Regions from separate parts of the Paenibacillus sp. MMS20-IR301 genome, predicted to be linked through region 1. Evidence: riboswitches for the same ligand, from Rfam matches in the RefSeq annotation. Region 1 holds a riboswitch; each other region holds the start of a gene.
The links. A riboswitch is a leader RNA that binds a small molecule or an ion and turns the genes downstream of it on or off. The one in region 1 is predicted to bind cyclic di-GMP.

Region 1 (4,845 bases):
CACCTCGGCTACCGAGCCTTCATGCAGGCTAAGTTCAACTCCCGGGTATTTGGCCGAGATGGCCCGGATAATGGACGGAATGAAATGGGCGGCCGCTACCGGGAAGGCGCCGATGCGGAGCTGCCCCTTCTCCAGTCCCTTCTCGGCAGCAATCTCTTGCTCGATCTTGTTGAAGCCGCCCAGAATGCCGCGGCAGATGACGAGCAGGCGCTCACCGATGCCGGTCAGCTTCAGTCCGCTGCGCCGGTCGCGCAGCAGCAGCTTCACATCCAGCTCAGCCTCAAGCGCTGAGATCGCCCGGCTGACTGCGGGCTGTGTCATATTCAGCTCAAGGCCTGCCTTGGTGAAGCTGCGGCTCTCGGCAATTAAGACAAACAGACGGATTTGCGTATTGTTCATAACGAATCTGGTATGCCCCTCATGAGAATAATTCATTTCAATTATGACTGGTTCTATTGTATCATTTTGAAATAAAACAGAACAAGAGGTGCAGTGATGCAGAAGCGGAAGCAAACCATAGGCTTGTTAGTATTCCTTGTGATTGTCTGGGGCATCAACTGGCCGCTCTCCAAGATTGCCTTAACTTACGCCCCGCCGCTACTGTTCGCGGGAATCCGTACAGTAGCCGCTGGCATTATACTGATTATTGCCGCCCTGCCGAGACGGGGGCAGCTGCATTTCAGACAGCTCTGGCCGGTCTATCTGGTGTCGGCTTTCCTTAGTATTGTCTTCTACTACGGCTTCCAGACGATTGGCCTGCAGTATGTGCCTTCCGGGCTATTCTCGGCCATTGTCTTCCTCCAGCCGGTGCTGCTTGGAATCTTTGCCTGGCTCTGGCTTGGCGAGCGGATGTACGGGCTGAAGATTGCCGGGCTCATCATCGGCTTCCTCGGTGTAGGTTCATTGAGCCTTGGGGGATTCACCGGAAGCATCTCTGCTGCCGGTGTGATTCTGGCTTTAGCCAGTGCGCTTAGCTGGGCACTGGCTACGGTCTATACGAAACGGAATGCGGCGCGGGTGGATATGCTGTGGATGACGGCCATGCAGATTATGATCGGCGGACTGATTCTGCTGGCTGCGGGTTCAGCATCCGAGAGCTGGGGGGATATTACCTGGAGTCCGGCATTTATTGTAAATACGTTATTCATCGCGGTCTTTGTAATCGCGCTGGGGTGGATGGTCTACTTCAAGCTGATCAATGAAGGCGAAGCCGGCAAGGTGGGCTCGTTCACCTTCCTGATTCCGCTGATCTCAATCGGTTCAAGTGTGGTTCTGCTGCATGAGCAGATTACACTGAATCTGGTGATCGGCATGCTGCTGATCGTGGGCAGCATTATTCTGGTCAATGTCAGGCTGGCCAGGACGCACTGACAGAATAAACGGCTGCAGCCCCGCCTGGCGGGACTGCAGCCGTTTATGTTATGTAACAAACTCTGAAAGCCGGTATATTGCGTCATTACAGATGCTGCAGCTCCCGCTGGATCAGCCGGCCGCCGGATTGCTGGACATTGCCCTGTAAGCGGGCAATGTCAATGACAGCATATTCCTCATAGAGCTGCGTAATGCTGTCTGAGAGGTTATGAAGCAGACTGCAGAAGGTGGTGAGGACACTGTCTGTAATGAATTCTGTGAATTGTCCCGGATGAGAGAATACCTCCAGCATATGCTTAAGCCGCTCTGCGCTGAGCTGGAAGGCAGGGTTCATGGAGAGCAGGGCGGACTGCAGATCACTGACCAGAGGATCAATATGGCTGAACTTATCCTCCAGCAGCAGCATAACAACCAGGCCGTATTTAACAGACTGCTGGCGGGATTCCACATTCTTGGCCAACTGACGGGCAGCCTCCTGCAGGGCCGCTGCTTCTGCCGCAAGCAGCTTGGAGAAGCTGTGCAGACGGTTCTGCTCCACTCCGGCCTGACCTGCGTAGAGGCAGGAGTCTATAGCCTCACCGCTTATATATATGCTTCCGGTGGCCGTAATTGTGGATTGCCGGATGCTGCCGTAAATATAGACATTTCCTAACGCTTCAATCCGCAGGGGGCCACTGATGGAAGCCGGAACAATAATGTCACCGGCGAACATAATATCCGTAGACTCCGCTGCCAGCTCTTTGGTGAGCAGGAGGCTTGCCGGCATATCGCAGGTCTGGGCACTGCCGGTGCTGCCGCAGATCCGCGGCCTGCCGGACCGCAGAGCGGCGATGCCTCCGTCCTGAAGGAGCCGGGCAGCCTGTCCCCCTGTGAAAGGGAAATCCTGCGGCGAAGGCGGCGGCAGCACGCTTCCATCTACGTCGAATCCGGGAATTCCTTCTTCGGGCGGCAGCTTGCGGGCAAATGCCTCTCCCTCCCACGCGAAAGGGGCGCCCGGAAACCTGAGGTAATCCAGCAGGCTTGCTGTTTCCGCGGCTTCTTGCTCAAGCAGCATTCCGTTTCCTGCATGCGTATGCTCCGGAAGAGACAATACCAGCCGTGATGCCCTGCCGGGCCGGGGGGCTCTTCCTTCGGCAATACAGACGGGAAGATATGTAGGGTTGTCCAGCTCTGCGTACAGGGCAGGAATATTAAGATTACGCAGTATAACAGGGTTGTCCAGAGCAGAGAGAATCTTTTCTATGGTGAGCGTGGACAGCAGCATTGCCCGGTTAGGCTCAGCCCGGACTGCAGCCTCGAAGGAGGCGGGGCAATTAACCAGATTCCAGGCATACTTCTCCACGCGGTATAAAGTGGAATGCACCTTGAGCTTATCAGGAGAGACGGTAATCTGATACTGCGGCTTCTCGCAGATCTCCCAGGTAATATGATCTGCCGAGGTCACCTCGGTAGGTTCCGTTATCGTCTTCCAGTTGAGCTTCAGAACTACAGGGGGAACCGCTGAGATTCTGGCGGGCTTGCCGCCAAGCAGCGGCGGGGTGACAAAGACCTGATTGTTCTGCACAAGAATAATTCCGTTCTTATCTCCGTTGGTCCCGCTGGGGGCCAGGCCTTCTGCAGAGAATGAATCCAGGAAGCCGTTACGTTCAAGCATCAGGGATTCCATGAATTCAAACCGGGATGGATCAATGAACTGCTGGGGCATGTTCTTAACCTCGCTTTTCGTATAATCAATGGCATTCGTACAGAAAAGAGCATCATAAAGCCCGGGAACGCCTTCTTGGCCGCAGCTGGCTTACGTGGTCTCTATTGGCAGCCTGGCGACCGTAAACGCGGCATATCTGCGCTTTTAGGCCCATGGCTTTGCGTCCTAACCTTTCGGAAAGTTTGCCTTTAGAAATAGATCAATGATATACACTCAGCATGAGGCAATTTCGAATCGACTGTTATCGACAAAAAAGATCATAACTGGTTTCTGGGTGTAACAGAAACTTCTGCAAACAAGCTTAATTCTAGTACTTAAGAAGCTATTTTTCAACTCAATTCTGCCAATTTATTAATAATCTTAAAATATGCATTGCCAGGGCGCAAAAAAATAGGCTTTACCAGAGCTTACAGCATATAGGAGATTTGGTTATAATGGTAACGGTATCCAGTGAAATCCCGGCTGAATGTAAAAAAAGGGACACCCCCCAAGCTTATAGCTTATGAGAGAGTCCCTTTTGCAGAAAGCGCACAGCGCGCGCTGTATTGGCCTTGGCCGGCTGGGCGGCAGCTGAGACTGCCGCGTAATCAGCACGTTCAATCTCTTCAAGAATCCGGTTCAGATGGGAGAAGACTGCCCCGAGATCACGGAATGCGGCGAGCGGGCACTCCCCCTGCAGTTCAGCGAACCAGGCCAGCTGTACATCACGGGCACGGCGCAGGCTCTCTGGAAGGGAGCGTCCGCACTCAGCATCTGACAGTGTCCGGGTACCGTATAAAGCAATGCAGTCCGCAGTAGCCGTCACAACCTCAATCATCCAGTCTGCTGCAGCATAATGTGCCGGCAGCAGAGCGATCTCCTCGGCAATACCCTTAACGTATGCGTGTATCCTGCCGAGATGGGATGTGGCCTGTGATAAAGCACCCAGCTCTTTGCGGCACGGGAAATGGGACAGCGTGTAATGCAGCTCCTTCTGCAGCCGGTCACTCTTTGCCAGCAGCTCACCGGACTGCTTAAGCGCTGCAGGGGCTGATGCGGTACCCCGGCTGCCGGCGGTCAGGCCGCTTAAGGCATCAGACAGAAGGAGACTGCCTTCAAGTGCCAAGCTCTTGACCTTGACGAACCCTTTGGGCGGAACGATAATCATATTTATGGCTAAGGCGATCAGCACGCCGATTAGCGTTTCGGCGACTCTCCAGACAATATACCCATCATGATAGAAGGTAAGCGCCAGAACGGAGGTTACGCCGACCTGCGACACAGCCTGGATATTAATCCGGCACGCGGTGGCTACGCCTATGCCGAGCAGCAGCATCAGCAGAATGGAGAGCGCGCCTACATCGAAGAAGCGGCCGACAATCAGGCTGACGATCCCGCCGAGCACAATGCCCAGCAGCCGGTAGGCGCCTTTTTCGAGGGAAGCTTTAACACTGCTCTGGGTAATCAGAATTGCCGCCAGCGGTGCAAAGTACAGATAATGGTCCCCGTAAAGGCTGTGCACCGCCACCCAGGAGAGTGAAGCAGCGAGCGTAATGCGTATCATATAAAGCGATAATCCGTATTTTTCAAGGCGGTCCTGTAACCCCTCGTTCATTGATTTCATCTTCTTTCATAAAAGTGAGAAAATTAACATGATTTTCAGCCGTTTTCATTATAGCACCCCCAAACGTGCCTGACCGGCTTCAGTTTTTACGAACTTGTTAAGTTTCACGGACTAATTTTTACATTGTAAACTATCGCATATAAAGGATTATTCCTTTATGCTATAT
Region 2 (4,845 bases), 880 kb from region 1:
TGGTGTTGGTGTCGCTGTCGGCGTTGCCGTCGGTGTCGCTGTCGGCGTTGCCGTTGGTGTCGCTGTCGGCGTTGCCGTTGGTGTCGCTGTCGGCGTTGCTGTTGGCGTTGCCGTTGGTGTCGCTGTAGGTGTTGCCGTCGGTGTCGCTGTCGGCGTTGCTGTCGGCGTTGCCGTTGGTGTCGCTGTCGGCGTTGCTGTTGGTGTCGCTGTCGGCGTTGCCGTTGGTGTTGCTGTCGGCGTTGCTGTCGGCGTTGCCGTTGGTGTCGCTGTCGGCGTTGCCGTTGGTGTCGCTGTCGGCGTTGCCGTTGGTGTTGCTGTCGGCGTTGCCGTTGGTGTCGCTGTCGGCGTTGCCGTTGGTGTCGCTGTCGGCGTTGCTGTTGGTGTCGCTGTCGGCGTTGCCGTTGGTGTCGCTGTCGGCGTTGCCGTTGGTGTCGCTGTCGGCGTTGCTGTTGGTGTCGGCGTTGGTGTAGATGGATCTTGACCTGTATATGGATAGTGGTGAGATTCCCCTGATCCAGAGAATGAAGCTCCAATTACATTGCCGTTAATTTGAGCATTGTTGAAGTTAATGGAAGCTAGCGGTGCAAATACAGTTCCCAATACACCTATGCCTTCAATCTGCACGCTGGTTGCCTGACTGAAGTTATATAACACTTTTGTAGCCTGGGCTGTGCTGCTTTTACCATTTATCCAGACGCCCATGTTCTTCATAGAAACTGTAGATCCGGAAATATTAATTATGGCTGTCGAGCCTTCAGGAATATCAATACTCAGACCATGAGCACTGGATAGCTTGCTGCCGTCTACTGTAAATACATTCACACCGGAATTTTTACCTGTAAGAGTAAGGCTGCCATTATCCGTTGTAGTCCCGTTAGCGGAGACGGCGGCTAGCTGTTCCGATTTATTACGTAATAAGCTGAACTCGGCCGCGAAATCTATGACATTCTTTTTGAGCTGCAATGTTCCTGTACCTCCGCGAGGACCGCCGTTTCCGGTGTAATGCTCTCCGTACACTACATCACCAACGGTCTCCCCCTGCGAATAATTCAAATCGCCACCAGCGATAAGTGAGTAAGCTTCCTTCGTTTCTTGACTAGTCAGACTGTGCCCAACTGAATAGCCTTCTTTTAAATTTACATTTCCGCCCGCGGCTAATCTGCCTTCCACATCACTGTGCATGCCTTCATAGCTGCCCAATATGAACACGTTATACTTAGAAGCATTACCAGGCAAAGAAGCTCCTTCGGCTTTTACTGAAATATTGCCAAGTAGAGTTATTCCGCTGCCACCTACAACCAAAACAGATATAAGACCTAACACGATAAGACGCTTAAACTTACTGAACCGGATCATACAGGCTCACCTCACAGTTAATATAATAAATGCCTTGTTTCATATAACAAAAAAAGGCCGCCGGAAAGAGAGTATGCTCTTTACGGCAGCCGGACGATCATGGCGCTGTCAGGCGCTTTAGATTCCTTGACTTTGCGTCCCGCACTTTCGTACGGTTTGCTTTTATACGTGAGTAAGTTATTATGTTGTGAAATTATGCACTAAATCATATCTACAGTGAAAAGTCTATGACATTCGTTACTCTGGAACTATTTTCAGTTTATCTGCTCCCTCTGCCTGTTGTCAATTAATTCCTTTGTGAATTTTTGAATTATTTCCCCCTTAAAATCTCCCAATGCAGCACTATACAAGGATTTAACGCCAAATGCAGCAGTTTTCTCCCTAATCTCCCTTCTTCTTTTCATACTCCGCAATAAACGATCATGCTTTTTTGAAACTGCGCTAAAAGAACTATTTTTAAATATCGCAAATTTAAGTAAATCAAGATAGGATTCCAGCCCTTCTTGTATTGATTGCAGTTCTTCTAACGTATTCAGCTTCCGCAGGAAATATTGCAAAAATTATACCACACCGTTCCGAGTAAGCTTATGCAGCATCTATCCACATAAAAAAGAGCTGCCTGCGGGAGGACGTCTTCTCCCCAAGCAGCCCCTGTCCCGTTCAGCGGTGATACCGCCAGCTTTTTCGGGAAGAGCCTAACTCTTTAGTTTATTTACGTTTCCCTGATCTTGATTTTCTACCGAGGAATATCCCTAATCCCGCAAGCATTACTCCTGCCAAATAATAAGGGAATGGACTTGATTCACCGGTCTTCGGTAAAGTTGCTACGGCCGGGACACTGCCTAGGGGCATCTCTTCATCAATGATGGTCACCATCGGCGTTGCGGTTGGTGCTGGTGTTGCCACGGCCGGTTTAGGTGTGGCTGATGGCACCGCAGTTGCTACTGGACCCAAAGGCAGAGGATCATCGACGATTATTACAACCGGGATTACCGGCGTCGGTGTTGGTGTGGCAAAAATAAATGGCGGTGTTATTGGAGCCGGTGTTGTTACTGCAGTTGGCGGGGCTGTTGGCGCTGGCGTCGGCGTTGGTGTTGGCGGTGCTGTTGGCGCTGGTGTCGGCGTCGGTGTTGGCGGTGCTGTTGGCGCTGGTGTCGGCGTCGGTGTTGGCGGCGCTGTTGGCGCTGGTGTCGGTGTTGGTGTCGGTGTTGGTGTTGGTGTTGGTGTTGGTGTCGGCGTTGGTGTCGGTGTCGGCGTCGGCGTTGGTGTCGGTGTCGGTGTCGGTGTCGGCGTTGGTGTCGGTGTTGGTGTCGGTGTCGGTGTCGGTGTCGGTGTCGGTGTCGGTGTCGGTGTCGGTGTCGGTGTCGGTGTCGGTGTCGGTGTCGGTGTCGGTGTCGGTGTCGGTGTCGGTGTTGGTGTCGGTGTCGGTGTTGGTGTTGGTGTCGGTTCTGGGGTGTTCGGTGTTCTGGGGTTGGCGTTGGTGTGTGGTGTCGGTCTGGGGTTGGCGTTGGGTGTTGGTGTCGGTTCTGGGGTTGGGGTTGGTGTTACCGTTGGTGTCGGCTCTGGGGTTGGCGTTGGTGCTACCGTTGGTGTCGGCTCTGGGGTTGGCGTTGGTGCTACCGTTGGTGTCGGTTCTGGGGTTGGCGTCGGTGCTACCGTTGGCGTTGGTGCGATTGTCGGTGTTGGGTGTTGGTGCTGTTGGTGCTATCGTCGGCGTTGGTGTCGTACGTTGGCTGCGGCTGTCGGGTTGGCGTTGGTGCTATCGTCGGAGTTGGCGTCGGTGCGGCTGTTGGTGTTGGCGTTGGTGCTATCGTCGGCGTTGGCGTCGGTACGGCTGTTGGTGTTGGCGTTGGTGCTATCGTCGGCGTTGGCGTCGGTGCGGCTGTTGGTGTTGGCGTTGGTGCTATCGTCGGTGTTGGCGTTGGTGCTATCGTCGGCGTTGGCGTTGGTGCTATCGTTGGCGTTGGCGTCGGTGCGGCTGTTGGTGTTGGCGTTGGTGCAATTGTTGGCGTTGGCGTCGGTGCTGCTGTTGGTGTTGGCGTTGGTGCTATCGTCGGCGTTGGCGTTGGTGCTATCGTTGGCGTTGGCGTCGGTGCGGCTGTTGGTGTTGGCGTTGGTGCTATCGTCGGTGTTGGCGTTGGTGCTATCGTCGGTGTTGGCGTTGGTGCAATTGTTGGCGTTGGCGTCGGTGCTGTCGGTGTTGGCGTTGGTGCTATCGTCGGCGTTGGCGTCGGTGCAGCTGTCGGTGTTGGCGTTGGTGCTATCGTCGGCGTTGGTGTAGGCTTCGGCGTTGATGTAGGTTTGACTGTCGGTGTCGGTTTTGGTGTACACTTCGGTGTCGCCGTTGGCTTCGGTGTCGCCGTTGGTGTAGCTGTCGGCTTTGACGTTGCCGTTGGGGTTGCCGTTGGCTTCGGTGTCGCCGTTGGTGTCGCTGTCGGCTTCGGCGTTGATGTAGGTTTGACTGTCGGTGTCGGTTTTGGTGTACACTTCGGTGTCGCCGTTGGCTTCGGCGTGCCGTTGGTGTGCTGTCGGCGGTGTGTTGGTGTTCGTTGGTGCTATCGTCGGCGTTGGCGGCTTCGGTGTCGGCCGTTGCCGTTGGTCGTCGGTGTCGGCGTCGGTGCTTCGTTGGGTGTCTTCCGTTGGTGTCGCTGTCGGCTTCGGTGTCGCCGTTGGTGTCGCTGTCGGCTTCGGTGTCGCTGTTGGCTTGGTGTCGCCGTTGGTGTTGCCGTTGGTGTTCGGCTTCGGTGTCGCCGTTGGTGTTGCTGTCGGCTTCGGCGTTGATGTAGGTTTGACTGTCGGTGTCGGTTTTGGTGTACACTTCGGTGTCGCCGTTGGCTTCGGCGTTGCCGTTGGTGTCGCTGTCGGCTTCGGTGTCGCCGTTGGTGTTGCTGTCGGCTTCGGTGTCGCTGTCGGCTTCGGTGTCGCCGTTGGTGTAGCTGTCGGCTTTGGTGTCGCCGTTGGGGTTGCTGTTGGCTTCGGCGTTGCCGTTGGTGTAGTTGTCGGCTTCGGTGTCGCCGTTGGTGTAGCTGTCGGCTTCGGTGTCGCTGTTGGTGTTGCCGTCGGCTTCGGCGTCGGTGTGCACTTTGGAGTTGCCGTCGGTTTCGTTGTTGGACGTATTGTCAGTGTGACAAAGTCATTAGCAGCCTGCTCATTCGAGGATTGCGCAGCTGTATAATCTTCACTCCGCGATATATCGCTGCCAACTGCAATATTCCGCTCATTCAGATCCAGTGTTTGCTTGAAATCCCTAAAGATCAAAGCGTTCACTCCGCCTGCAGCCTCTAACGCGGGTATAGGGACAAATGGCTTGTTTGAAGCCGCTTCTGCATCCCAGCCCCAGCTGAAGGCGCTGCTCACTGTCAAAACGCCCGTCAACAGAAAGACGGCCGTCTTACTCACTCTTTTTCTCAATAATCTACACCTCCTATTCAGCTATTCTATGAAACTGTCGCCATGCTATAACAACAAAAAGACCGCCACGAAGGGTTA
Region 3 (4,845 bases), 1.6 Mb from region 1:
TGAAGGCGCCATCGTGAAGCTGTATGATCCCATCGCTGCCGATAACTTCCGCAGCGGGTATGATCATCCGCAGCTGCGCTGGTGCGGGCTGGCGGAAGAGGCGGCCGAGGGCAGTGACGCAGTCTGCCTCCTGACCGACTGGGGCCAGTTCAAGGATATCGACCTGCACCAGCTGGCGGACAGTATGCGCCGCCCGATATTGATCGACGGCCGCAACGTCTACACCAAAGAGCAGATTGAGGGCACCGGCCTGGAGTACCATTCCGTCGGCCGCCCGCAGATGGGTGGACTTAGCGGCTTCTCCGCCAGCGTTGCCGGGGCGGTGTAATTCCGCCGGTGCGGGCTGTATGGGGGAATAAAGGTGAAAATCCCTCTATTTCCGCCGAAAGTGGGCTGAATGGGAGAAATAAAGTGAAAAATCCCTCTATTTCAGCTGAAAATGGGCTGAATGGTGCAATTAAAGGTAAAAATCCCTCTAATCCCGCCAAAAGTGGGCTTTATTAAGGAATTAAAGGTAAAAATCCCTCTATTTCCGCCGAGAGTGAGCTGAATGGGAGAAATAGAGGTAAAAGTACCCTTAATTCCGCCGGATGCGGGCTAAATGCGTGAAATAGGAGCAAAAGTGCCCCTAATTTCGCCGGATGCAGGCCAAATGCGTGAAATAGGAGCAAAAGTGCCCCTAATTCCGCCGGATGCGGGCCAAATGCGTGAAATAGGAGCAAAAGTGCCCCTAATTTCACCAAATGCGGGCCAAATGCGTGAAATAGAGGTAAAAGTGCCCCTAATTTCACCGGATGCGGGCCAAATGCGTGAAATAGAGGTAAAAGTGCCCCCTAATTCTACCGGATGCAGATTTGCTTATAAGCTGCGAAGCGGCAGCGCGGGCATTTACTTCTACACCGTAGCCACTATCCATTATGAGGAAACTCCCAAGCAACAATCCGATATTCACGCGTCACACACATAAGGAGGGTTCACTATGAAACTAGTACTTTTATCAGGCGGTTCAGGCAAGCGGCTCTGGCCGCTCTCGAATGACTCACGTTCGAAGCAATTTCTGAAGGTACTGGAAAGCCCGGCAGGTGAACCGGAATCGATGGTTCAGCGGGTGTGGAGACAATTGCAGGAGGCCGGGATAGCGGAGTCATCCTATCTCGCAACCGGCCGCAGCCAGGTGGAGATGATTCAGAGTCAGCTCGGCGGCGAGGTGCCGATTATCGTGGAGCCGGAGCGCCGGGATACCTTCCCCGCCATTGCGCTGACGGCCGCTTATCTGTATTCCATCGCCGGTGTTTCACCGGCAGAGACCGTGGCGATTCTGCCCGTCGACCCTTATGTGGAATCATCCTTTTTCGATACGGTGCTGCAGCTGGAGAGTACGATGCTTGAGAGCGGTGCGAATCTGGCGCTCATGGGCGTAGTACCGGAGCACGCCTCCGAGAAATACGGCTATATTATTCCTACCAGCGCCGCAGCAGGCGAGAGCGGGTATCTGCAGGTGAGCCACTTCCAGGAGAAGCCGGACCGCAGGCAGGCAGAGGAGCTGATCAGCCGGAATGCACTCTGGAACTGCGGTGTCTTCGCTTTCCGGCTCGGGTATCTGCTGGATATTCTGCAGCGCAAAGGCCTCCCGCTGAACTATGAGGAGCTGCAAAAGCAGTACAAACTGCTGTCCTCGATCAGCTTCGATTATGAAGTGGTCGAGAAAGAGGAGAATATCGTAGTTCAGCCGTACGCCGGATTCTGGAAAGACCTGGGCACCTGGAATACCCTGACCGAGGAGATGACCAGTAATCATGTCGGCAAAGGGTTCGTGACGGCAGATTCCGAGGGTACCAGCCTTATCAATGAGCTGGATATTCCGATTACAGTAATCGGGGCGAAGGATCTGATTATCGCTGCCAGCCCGGACGGTATCCTGGTTACGCACAAGGCGGAGAGCCCGCGGATCAAGGAGGTACTGAAAACTTTTGAACAAAGACCGATGTACGAAGAGCGTCGCTGGGGCCACTACAAGGTAATCGATTATGTGAAGTATGATGAAGGCAATGAAGTGCTGACGAAGCGGATTTTCATTAACGAAGGTAAAAATATCAGCTATCAGTTGCATCACAAACGCAGTGAAATCTGGACGTTTGTCAGCGGTGAGGCAAGCATTGTCATTAACGAAAAGATGCATAAGGTAAAGGCAGGGGATGTTGTACGGATACCGGAAGGTACCAAGCATGCAATCCTGGCACTTACAGATGTGGAATTTATTGAGGTGCAGAGCGGCTCTGAACTGGTGGAGGAAGATAATATCCGCATCACTCTGGACTGGGAGGATATAGCTTTACACCAGTTTATCTCGTAGGCCTAATTAATCTATTTAACCAATTGTAACAAAATCAAAACAGGTATTTAGCACTATTTATTAAGAAATTTTTATTTTTGCTCTAAATTAAAAATAAATAGCGACGATACTTACGGTAAGAGGGATTCATCCTTCCAAAACGACAAAGGCAAACCTAATCGAAAGATAGGGACGCAAAGCTATAGGGCCTTCGCAAGAGTGGCAGCCTGGCTACCGAAAGGAAGAGGAAATTTTGAAAACTTACCGTAAGTCCCGTTTGCTGTGCACTGTGCTGTCACTGGCCTTGTTTGTGTCTGCAATACCTGCAGCCCTGGGCGGGCTGGCTTCAACTGCTGAAGCGGCTTCCAGCTCCAAGGCGCCTGTTAACCCGTCGGCATCGGCAGAAGCAGTCAAACTACTCAGTGATCTGTATTCCATCACAGGTAAAGGCATCATTACAGGACAGCACGACTATCTGGAGAGCCCGGATGAATTCAGCAATAAGCTGAAGGGAACCAGCGGCCAGTACGCAGCCCTTCACGGTTATGAGCTGGGTGTTATCAGCGGCCAATCGGAAAGCACCGCAGCGGCACAACGCAGAAATGTAGTGAACAGCGCAATCAGCTGGTATAAAAGCGGGGGCATCGTGGCTATGACTTTTCACGAGAACCTGCCCGGCACCCCTTATCTGTGGTCCAATGTGCAGAAGAGCCTGAGCCAGGAAGAGTTCAATAAATATGTTACTCCGGGTACGACGCAGTATACGGCCCTGATTGCAGACCTGGACAAGGTGGCCGTTTCGCTGAAAAGCCTGAAGGATGCAGGGGTTCCTGTACTCTGGAGACCTTATCATGAAATGAACGGTGACTGGTTCTGGTGGGGGAAGAAAAATAACTTCGCTAAATTATGGAATATTATGTATGACCGTTTCGTAAACGTTCATCAATTAAACAACCTGCTGTGGGTCTGGAATCCTAATGCACCGAATGCCTGGTCTGATCCTTACGCACTGACTTATCCGGGAGCAGACAAGGTGGATGTGCTCGCAGCAGATATATATGATAACGACTATATGAATAAATACTATGACGGCCTGCTTAGCCTGGCGAACGGCAAACCTATTGCCATTGGCGAGAACGGGGAAATGCCAAGCACACAGAAGCTGCAGCTCTCCCAGAAGAACTGGGTATATATGATGACCTGGGGAAAAATGCTGTATGAAAATAATAGTGATGCTACTATTAAAGGCTTCATGGGCGACAGCTACACATTAACCAAGGATCAGTACAAGGCAGCAGCGGCAGCAACTCCAACGCCGTCACCGACAGCGACACCAACGCCGTTACCGACAGCAACACCGACGCCGTCACCGACAGCGACACCAACGCCGTCACCGACAGCGACACCAACGCCGTCACCGACAGCGACACCGGTGCCGTCACCGACAGCAACACCAATGCCTGTTCCAACAATTGTACCTGTCAGTGATTCAGTGCAGGCACCGCTCCAGAATGGCCTGCGCGGAGAATATTTCAAGAATATGACCCTCTCCGGCACACCGGTGCTGGTACGCAATGACGATCTGCTGAATTTCAACTGGCGTCAGGGGTCGCCGGATGCCGCGCTTGGCGTGGATAACTTCTCAATCCGCTGGACCGGCCAGATTAAGCCGGCATACAGTGAAACCTATCAGATCATCACAACCTCTGATGACGGGATCCGTGTCTATGTTGACGGCACAGCTGTCATTGACAGCTGGACTAAGCAGAGCGGAACAGAGCGTACAGGAAGCATAGCCCTGAAGGCAGGCCAACTGTATGACATCAAGGTGGAATATTACGAGAATGCAGGCGATGCCAATATTCGTCTGATGTGGCAGAGCGCCAGTCAAGCAAAAGCAACTGTGCCGGCCAGCGCATTGTATATGCCAAATTCAGCGGTTGCTGCTGATAAGGCTCTATCCGCAGCTCCGGCTGCGGCTGTACCGACAGCAACGCCGTCACCAGTATCAACACCAACGACAGCACCGACGCCGACACTGACAGCAACACCGGTGCCGACAGCAACGCCGACAGCGGCACCAACGCCAACGCCGATAGCAACGCCGACAGCGGCACCAACGCCAACACCGACAGCGGCACCAACACCGACAGCAGCGCCGCAGCAGGTTGTGGTTGAGGCGCCCCCCGCTAACGGGCTTTACGCGGAATATTTCAATAATATGACGCTGTCAGGTGCCCCGGCAGTGGTACGTACCGATGCAGCACTTGATTTCAATTGGCGGCAGGGTACACCGGATGCGGCAATTGGCATAGATTTCTTCTCTGTCCGCTGGAGCGGCAAGATCAAACCGCTCTATACAGAGACTTATCAGATCTATACCACTTCCGATGATGGTATCCGCGTGCGAATTAACGGCGAGCTTGTGATCGACAGCTGGACGAAGCAGAGCGGAACAGAACGCACGGGAAGCATCAGTCTGACTGCCGGGATGCTGTATGATATCCAGGTGG
Region 4 (4,845 bases), 760 kb from region 1:
GCCTTTGGCAAGGTCACTGGCATAGTGGGTGGAGCGGGAATCTTCACTTTCCGTAGTGAAGCCGATCCGGTTATTGACGATAATATGCACAGTACCGCCGTTTTGATAACCTTGCAGTTTGCCGATATTAAGAGTTTCAGCAACAATACCTTCGCCCGGAAAAGCGGCGTCGCCGTGCATCAGTACAGCCATCGCCTTATTCGTATTCAGCTTAGGCAAGCCCGGAGCACTGCGTTCCTCCTGTGCTGCGCGTGTGAAGCCTTCTACTACAGGATTAACGAACTCCAGATGGCTCGGGTTGTTGGCGAGCGTAATCCGGGTGCGCACGGTTTCGCCCTCACGGACAGCCCGGTCAGCTCCCAGATGGTATTTCACATCGCCGGTCCAGCCATAGTTAATCCCCATGGAGCCTTCGGACGGGAACAGCTCCTTGTTCGGCGAGTGGTGGAATTCCGAGAAAATAATATCATAAGGTTTGCCCAGAATATGGGCAAGCACGTTTAGTCTTCCGCGGTGAGCCATCCCCATAAGAATATGTTCAGCGCCGTCATGGGCGGCAGCCCGTACAATCTCATCCAGCATAGGGACAAGGGCATCATTGCCTTCCAGGCTGAAGCGCTTCTGGCCGACGAATGTCTTATGCAGGAAGGTCTCGAACTGCTCTACCTGAATCAGCCGCTTCAGCAGCTCCTTGCGTTCTGCATTGTTCAAGGGAGCCGGTGAGGTGGTCGATTCAGCCTGGCTGTTAAGCCAGCGCAGCTCACGTTCATCATGCACATGCCCGAACTCATAGGCAATAGTCTGCGTGTATGCCTGGCGCATCCGGTGAACGGCATCCATGGCAGTATGCACGCCCTCCGGGGCATTCTCCCAGATCAGCGATGCGGGCAGGGCATTCAGGTCTTCGCGGGTGAGCTCGTAAGTCTCAATCTCCAGCCATTTCGCCATCGGGTTGCTGCTCCGCTCCAGCGGATCAATATCCGCAGCCATATGACCGTAGATCCGGATGTTGGCCATCAGCTTGGAGGCCTTTACGGCCTTTCTGAGCCACTCGGTATCCCCGGAAATTGCCGGTGGAGGCGTCTTGTCGGTCTCAGGGGCGAGCGGAGGCGGACCGGATACAGTGAACAGATCACGGTAGTGAGGCTCGACGGAAGCCGGGTTGTGGACGAATTGCTCATATTTCTCCTGGATGTAGCCCAGGTTGGGGCCGTAGTATTTGCTCCAGACGGAATGGGTATAGGGCTCTTTGATGGCCATGAATAGGTCCTCCTAACGGATAAACTCCACACGCGGCATACAAGTGTGCCACCAGGCGGAGCTGCAATGTTTGCGGTTTCATTCTCACCATTATTGTGCTACTTTCCGGCAGGGTAATCAATTCATACTTTCGGGCAATCCGTTCGCAAAACGGTATGATTCAACATGAGATTCATACGGAACAATCATAAATCTTATAGGCAAGGCCGGAGTAAAGAAAAATGCTATATAGATTGTACTAAAATACTTTAGAAAACCTGAATTACAGAATGTTCACCATAAACAGCGGTAATCAGCAAAAAATTTGGAAATAACGGCGGCCGGAAGTCCAAAACTCATCTTTAAGCGGAAAATCATGTACAATGAGCTGCCGCGCGCAGGTAAATGGGTTGAATGTACCCACCATTAAAAAATGCAGCCAGCCACGCAACGGTTGTTCAAGGGACCAGCTTAGCGTTACGGACATGAGAGACGTTAAGCCTGCAGAAAGCTACCTGAGTGCCGGACCTTAAGGACATCAGCGCCGTTATTTCACCGGAAAAGTGGATTTTGCCTATGAAAAGCGGCGGATAAGGGCCGTCATGTCCGTAAGCCCGCCCCAATGGCCTTTTTCGAGCGAACAAAGGCTGTGGTGTCCGTATGCGTCAGATTGGGAGTGTATTTGAACCAGACAGAGGGGATTGACCCTCTATAACTTGCTCCAACACCACGCTTGGCTTCCTTAGTGGGAGCGAAGGCCAGCAATCGTGTACAATAAGCTGTCGCGCGGATAGAAGGTGAATACAATAGAATGAATTTCGGCCGTTCAGCAAGAAGCTCTTTGGGCATTCCTGTATCCTAAATCAACAGGTAGCTTTCCAGTTCAAACTATAAAAAATAAAAATAAAATTTTTAAGAATTTTTGTAGTTGCAAAACATAAAATTGGGTAATTACTCTTATATTGTGTCACGGAAGCGAAGTCTATAATAACTATATTTAAACGGAATGAGGGCGCTTGAAATAAAAATGGGAATATTTATACAAGCTGTAGGCAATTTCAGCTAAGGTTCTTCACAACTTAACATAAAAAAATTCCAGATATCGACACACTTTTCGTTAAAGTTCTTGTATAATGTTATTGCGGAGAACGGTTTCATTGATTTTATCCAGATCCTTTCAAAACAAAGGGTCCAGTAAAGGGTAAACCTGCTGAAAGGCAGGGGCACAAAGTCTCGGATCTAAAGTAGAAATACTATGATGGCCGGACTGCCTGGGGACGAGAAAAATTCTAGGAGGAGATTTCTTGGATCAGTCCAACCAGGGGAATGATGAGCTTCAGGCAGTTGATCTGGATTTAGAATGGGTATATCTGCTCATGGCTGCTAAGCGGGCCGGTATCCAGGCGGATGAGATCCGCCGTTTTTTTAATGAGAAGGCACTTCAGGCGATGTAGGATAACCAGTCTTGCAGGGATACATACAGAAAAGGGCACAGCGATTAGAACGCTGTGCCCTTTTCTGTATTCCCGGGCAGGGGCATAACCGGGTGCAGCGGACCGCGCCTGGCTTTACCGGATCATTCTGTTCAATTATCCTTCTGGTCCAGCCGCCATTTCTGGTAATCAAGAAATTCCTTAAATTCACGCTTGCTTATACCGGAAGCCATAGCCTCCTGAACCAGGCTGAACCATTCTCCGTCCAGAGCCGGTTCTTCGGTCTCAGCGAGTCCGCCATACAGCAAAACATGAATGGATACCTGAAGCGCGTCAGCAATCTTTTCGATAAATTGAATGGAGGGGTTGGATTGAATATTCCGTTCCACATTGCTTAAGTATGATTTCGCCACGTCAGCCTTGTCCGCCAGTTCGGATAGAGAATAACCCTTCTCCTGACGAAGCCTATGGATGCGGCTTCCCATATTATCTGACATGATTACAACGCCCTCCGTACTTTTTGACACTAGTATAACAAAAATTCGCAAAACCGACAAAAATCATGCGGGCGGGAGAAAAAGCAGTATACCTTGACCGTTGCCGGCTTCAGATATACTGCTTTTAGACAACGCATCAGTTCTTAGTAGGCTTTCTTAGCACCTTGTTTAGCTTCGAAATCCCAGATCAGTTTGATTTTATCTTTCTGGAAATAGTTCTGTGCTTCGCCGGAATCCACGAATTCAAACTGTACTGTGAAGCTGTCCTCCGTACCGGCTTTGATGCCGTCAGCTTCAGTGAAGAGCTGCTCAATGAAAGTTCCGGTGTTATCTACAAGATCCGGGGTGATATTCTTCAGATCAGCGAGTGTAGTCTCATAGACCACTGTCGGTGAAGTGAGGGTCGCTTTGTCTTTATTCACGAGGAATTTCACTTTAATGAACTTATTCAGGTCAACGCCATTGTTGTCGCCGAGCGTATCGGTTACCTCTGAAGTCGTTTTGAGCTTGATTGAACCGATATCAAGGGTGCCGGAGTTTTTCAGTTTGAAGTTCTTAGTTACAGTATCGCCCGGCTTCAGGTTGGAAATATCAACGATGACAGAAGGATCCGAAGTCAGATCGAGTGTACCTGCTGCGAAAGTTGCTGTGCTCTGTGCAGTGTCGCTGAAGTAAGCGAAGGTTCCTCCGCCGATTAAAGACAAACCAAGTGCAGCCGATGCAACGCCAAGACCCAAAGTTTTCTTGATACCCATTAATAATTCCTCCTCTAATTGTTTGAGATTAGTTGTAGGCAGCGCCTATATATTTGTATCTTCCGGTTCGTAAACGGAAGGTAACAACAATTATTGCGGTGTTTCGGGTGCGGAAGGAGCGGATAGTGCCGCGTTTTTCTTTTCAAGTGCACTCAGCGCTTTCCACGAACTGTAGAGTGCATAGAACAGCAGCATCAGGCCCGGCACAATCATAAGGATTATACTGCCGGCTTTGGAGACGGCGAAGTTCATGGCATACCCGACATACGGGATAGTGGTTCCGGTGTACTGTGCGACAACATTGGCCGAGCTGACAGGATTCATGTCAGGAGCATCATTGTTATCACCTTTTGTGCGGTATAGAGCCTCACCGGTTGCAGAATTAAGTGTGGCTTCAACGATCCGGTGGGTAATCAGAATATTGTCCTCGCTTCTGAAGGTGATGACATCCCCCTTCTGGAACCGGTTCATATCTCCGCCAGGCTTCAGGGCTACAATCGAACCGGTCTGGATGCCTGGCTCCATGGAGCCGGAGAGCACGGTTTTGATTTCATACCCGAAGAAGGAAGGCTCACCGCCGGAGCTCTTGGATACGACTACGGCTGCTACCAGCAGGATGAAGATCAGGAGCATAGCTGTAGAGAGCAGGTTACTAATCCATTTTCTAATCTTCATGTTAATCTCCGCCTTTGTCTTGTTGGGAGTTAGAGAGATCTGGTGCAGGTTCTGGCTCAGGTACAGGGCTTGCCGTGGCTTGCGGTTCCTGTGCCGTGGCTTCAGTTAATTCAGGTGCCGGTGTTGCGGCAGGTTCTGGCTGCCCGCTTCCGGCCGGATCCGGGAGGTCTGTGACTTCGCCCGGTTTGTCTGCGGAAGTGTCTTCTGGTTTAGTCCCGTCCTCAGGCTTGGCAGCAGCCTTCTCCT

Region 2: linked by a shared signal. The riboswitch ahead of LOS79_RS22505 (choice-of-anchor A family protein) and the one ahead of LOS79_RS26430 (flagellar assembly protein A) in region 1 are both predicted to bind cyclic di-GMP.
Region 3: linked by a shared signal. The riboswitch ahead of LOS79_RS19780 (PA14 domain-containing protein) and the one ahead of LOS79_RS26430 (flagellar assembly protein A) in region 1 are both predicted to bind cyclic di-GMP.
Region 4: linked by a shared signal. The riboswitch ahead of LOS79_RS23025 (anti-repressor SinI family protein) and the one ahead of LOS79_RS26430 (flagellar assembly protein A) in region 1 are both predicted to bind cyclic di-GMP.

Annotation. Positions count from the first base shown of each region.
Region 1 is NZ_CP135275.1:6,155,992-6,160,836, forward strand. Features, by position in the region: gene LOS79_RS26420 (LysR family transcriptional regulator) at 1-399, opposite strand, end outside; gene LOS79_RS26425 (DMT family transporter) at 496-1,371, shown strand; gene LOS79_RS26430 (flagellar assembly protein A) at 1,457-3,076, opposite strand; cyclic di-GMP riboswitch class I at 3,180-3,273, opposite strand; gene LOS79_RS26435 (FUSC family protein) at 3,570-4,679, opposite strand.
Region 2 is NZ_CP135275.1:5,276,047-5,280,891, forward strand. Features, by position in the region: gene LOS79_RS22505 (choice-of-anchor A family protein) at 1-1,356, opposite strand, end outside; cyclic di-GMP riboswitch class I at 1,438-1,527, opposite strand; gene LOS79_RS22510 (hypothetical protein) at 1,611-1,760, opposite strand; gene LOS79_RS22515 (LPXTG cell wall anchor domain-containing protein) at 2,065-2,232, opposite strand; gene LOS79_RS22520 (hypothetical protein) at 3,061-3,843, opposite strand; gene LOS79_RS22525 (hypothetical protein) at 4,076-4,531, shown strand.
Region 3 is NZ_CP135275.1:4,601,840-4,606,684, reverse strand. Features, by position in the region: gene LOS79_RS19795 (UDP-glucose dehydrogenase family protein) at 1-328, shown strand, start outside; gene LOS79_RS19790 (hypothetical protein) at 602-967, shown strand; gene LOS79_RS19785 (sugar phosphate nucleotidyltransferase) at 980-2,353, shown strand; cyclic di-GMP riboswitch class I at 2,491-2,571, shown strand; gene LOS79_RS19780 (PA14 domain-containing protein) at 2,586-4,845, shown strand, end outside.
Region 4 is NZ_CP135275.1:5,394,603-5,399,447, reverse strand. Features, by position in the region: gene LOS79_RS23030 (2-oxoglutarate dehydrogenase E1 component) at 1-1,260, opposite strand, end outside; cyclic di-GMP riboswitch class I at 2,430-2,514, shown strand; gene LOS79_RS23025 (anti-repressor SinI family protein) at 2,544-2,693, shown strand; gene LOS79_RS23020 (helix-turn-helix domain-containing protein) at 2,825-3,169, opposite strand; gene LOS79_RS23015 (TasA family protein) at 3,313-3,924, opposite strand; gene sipW (signal peptidase I SipW) at 4,015-4,599, opposite strand; gene LOS79_RS23005 (hypothetical protein) at 4,601-4,845, opposite strand, start outside.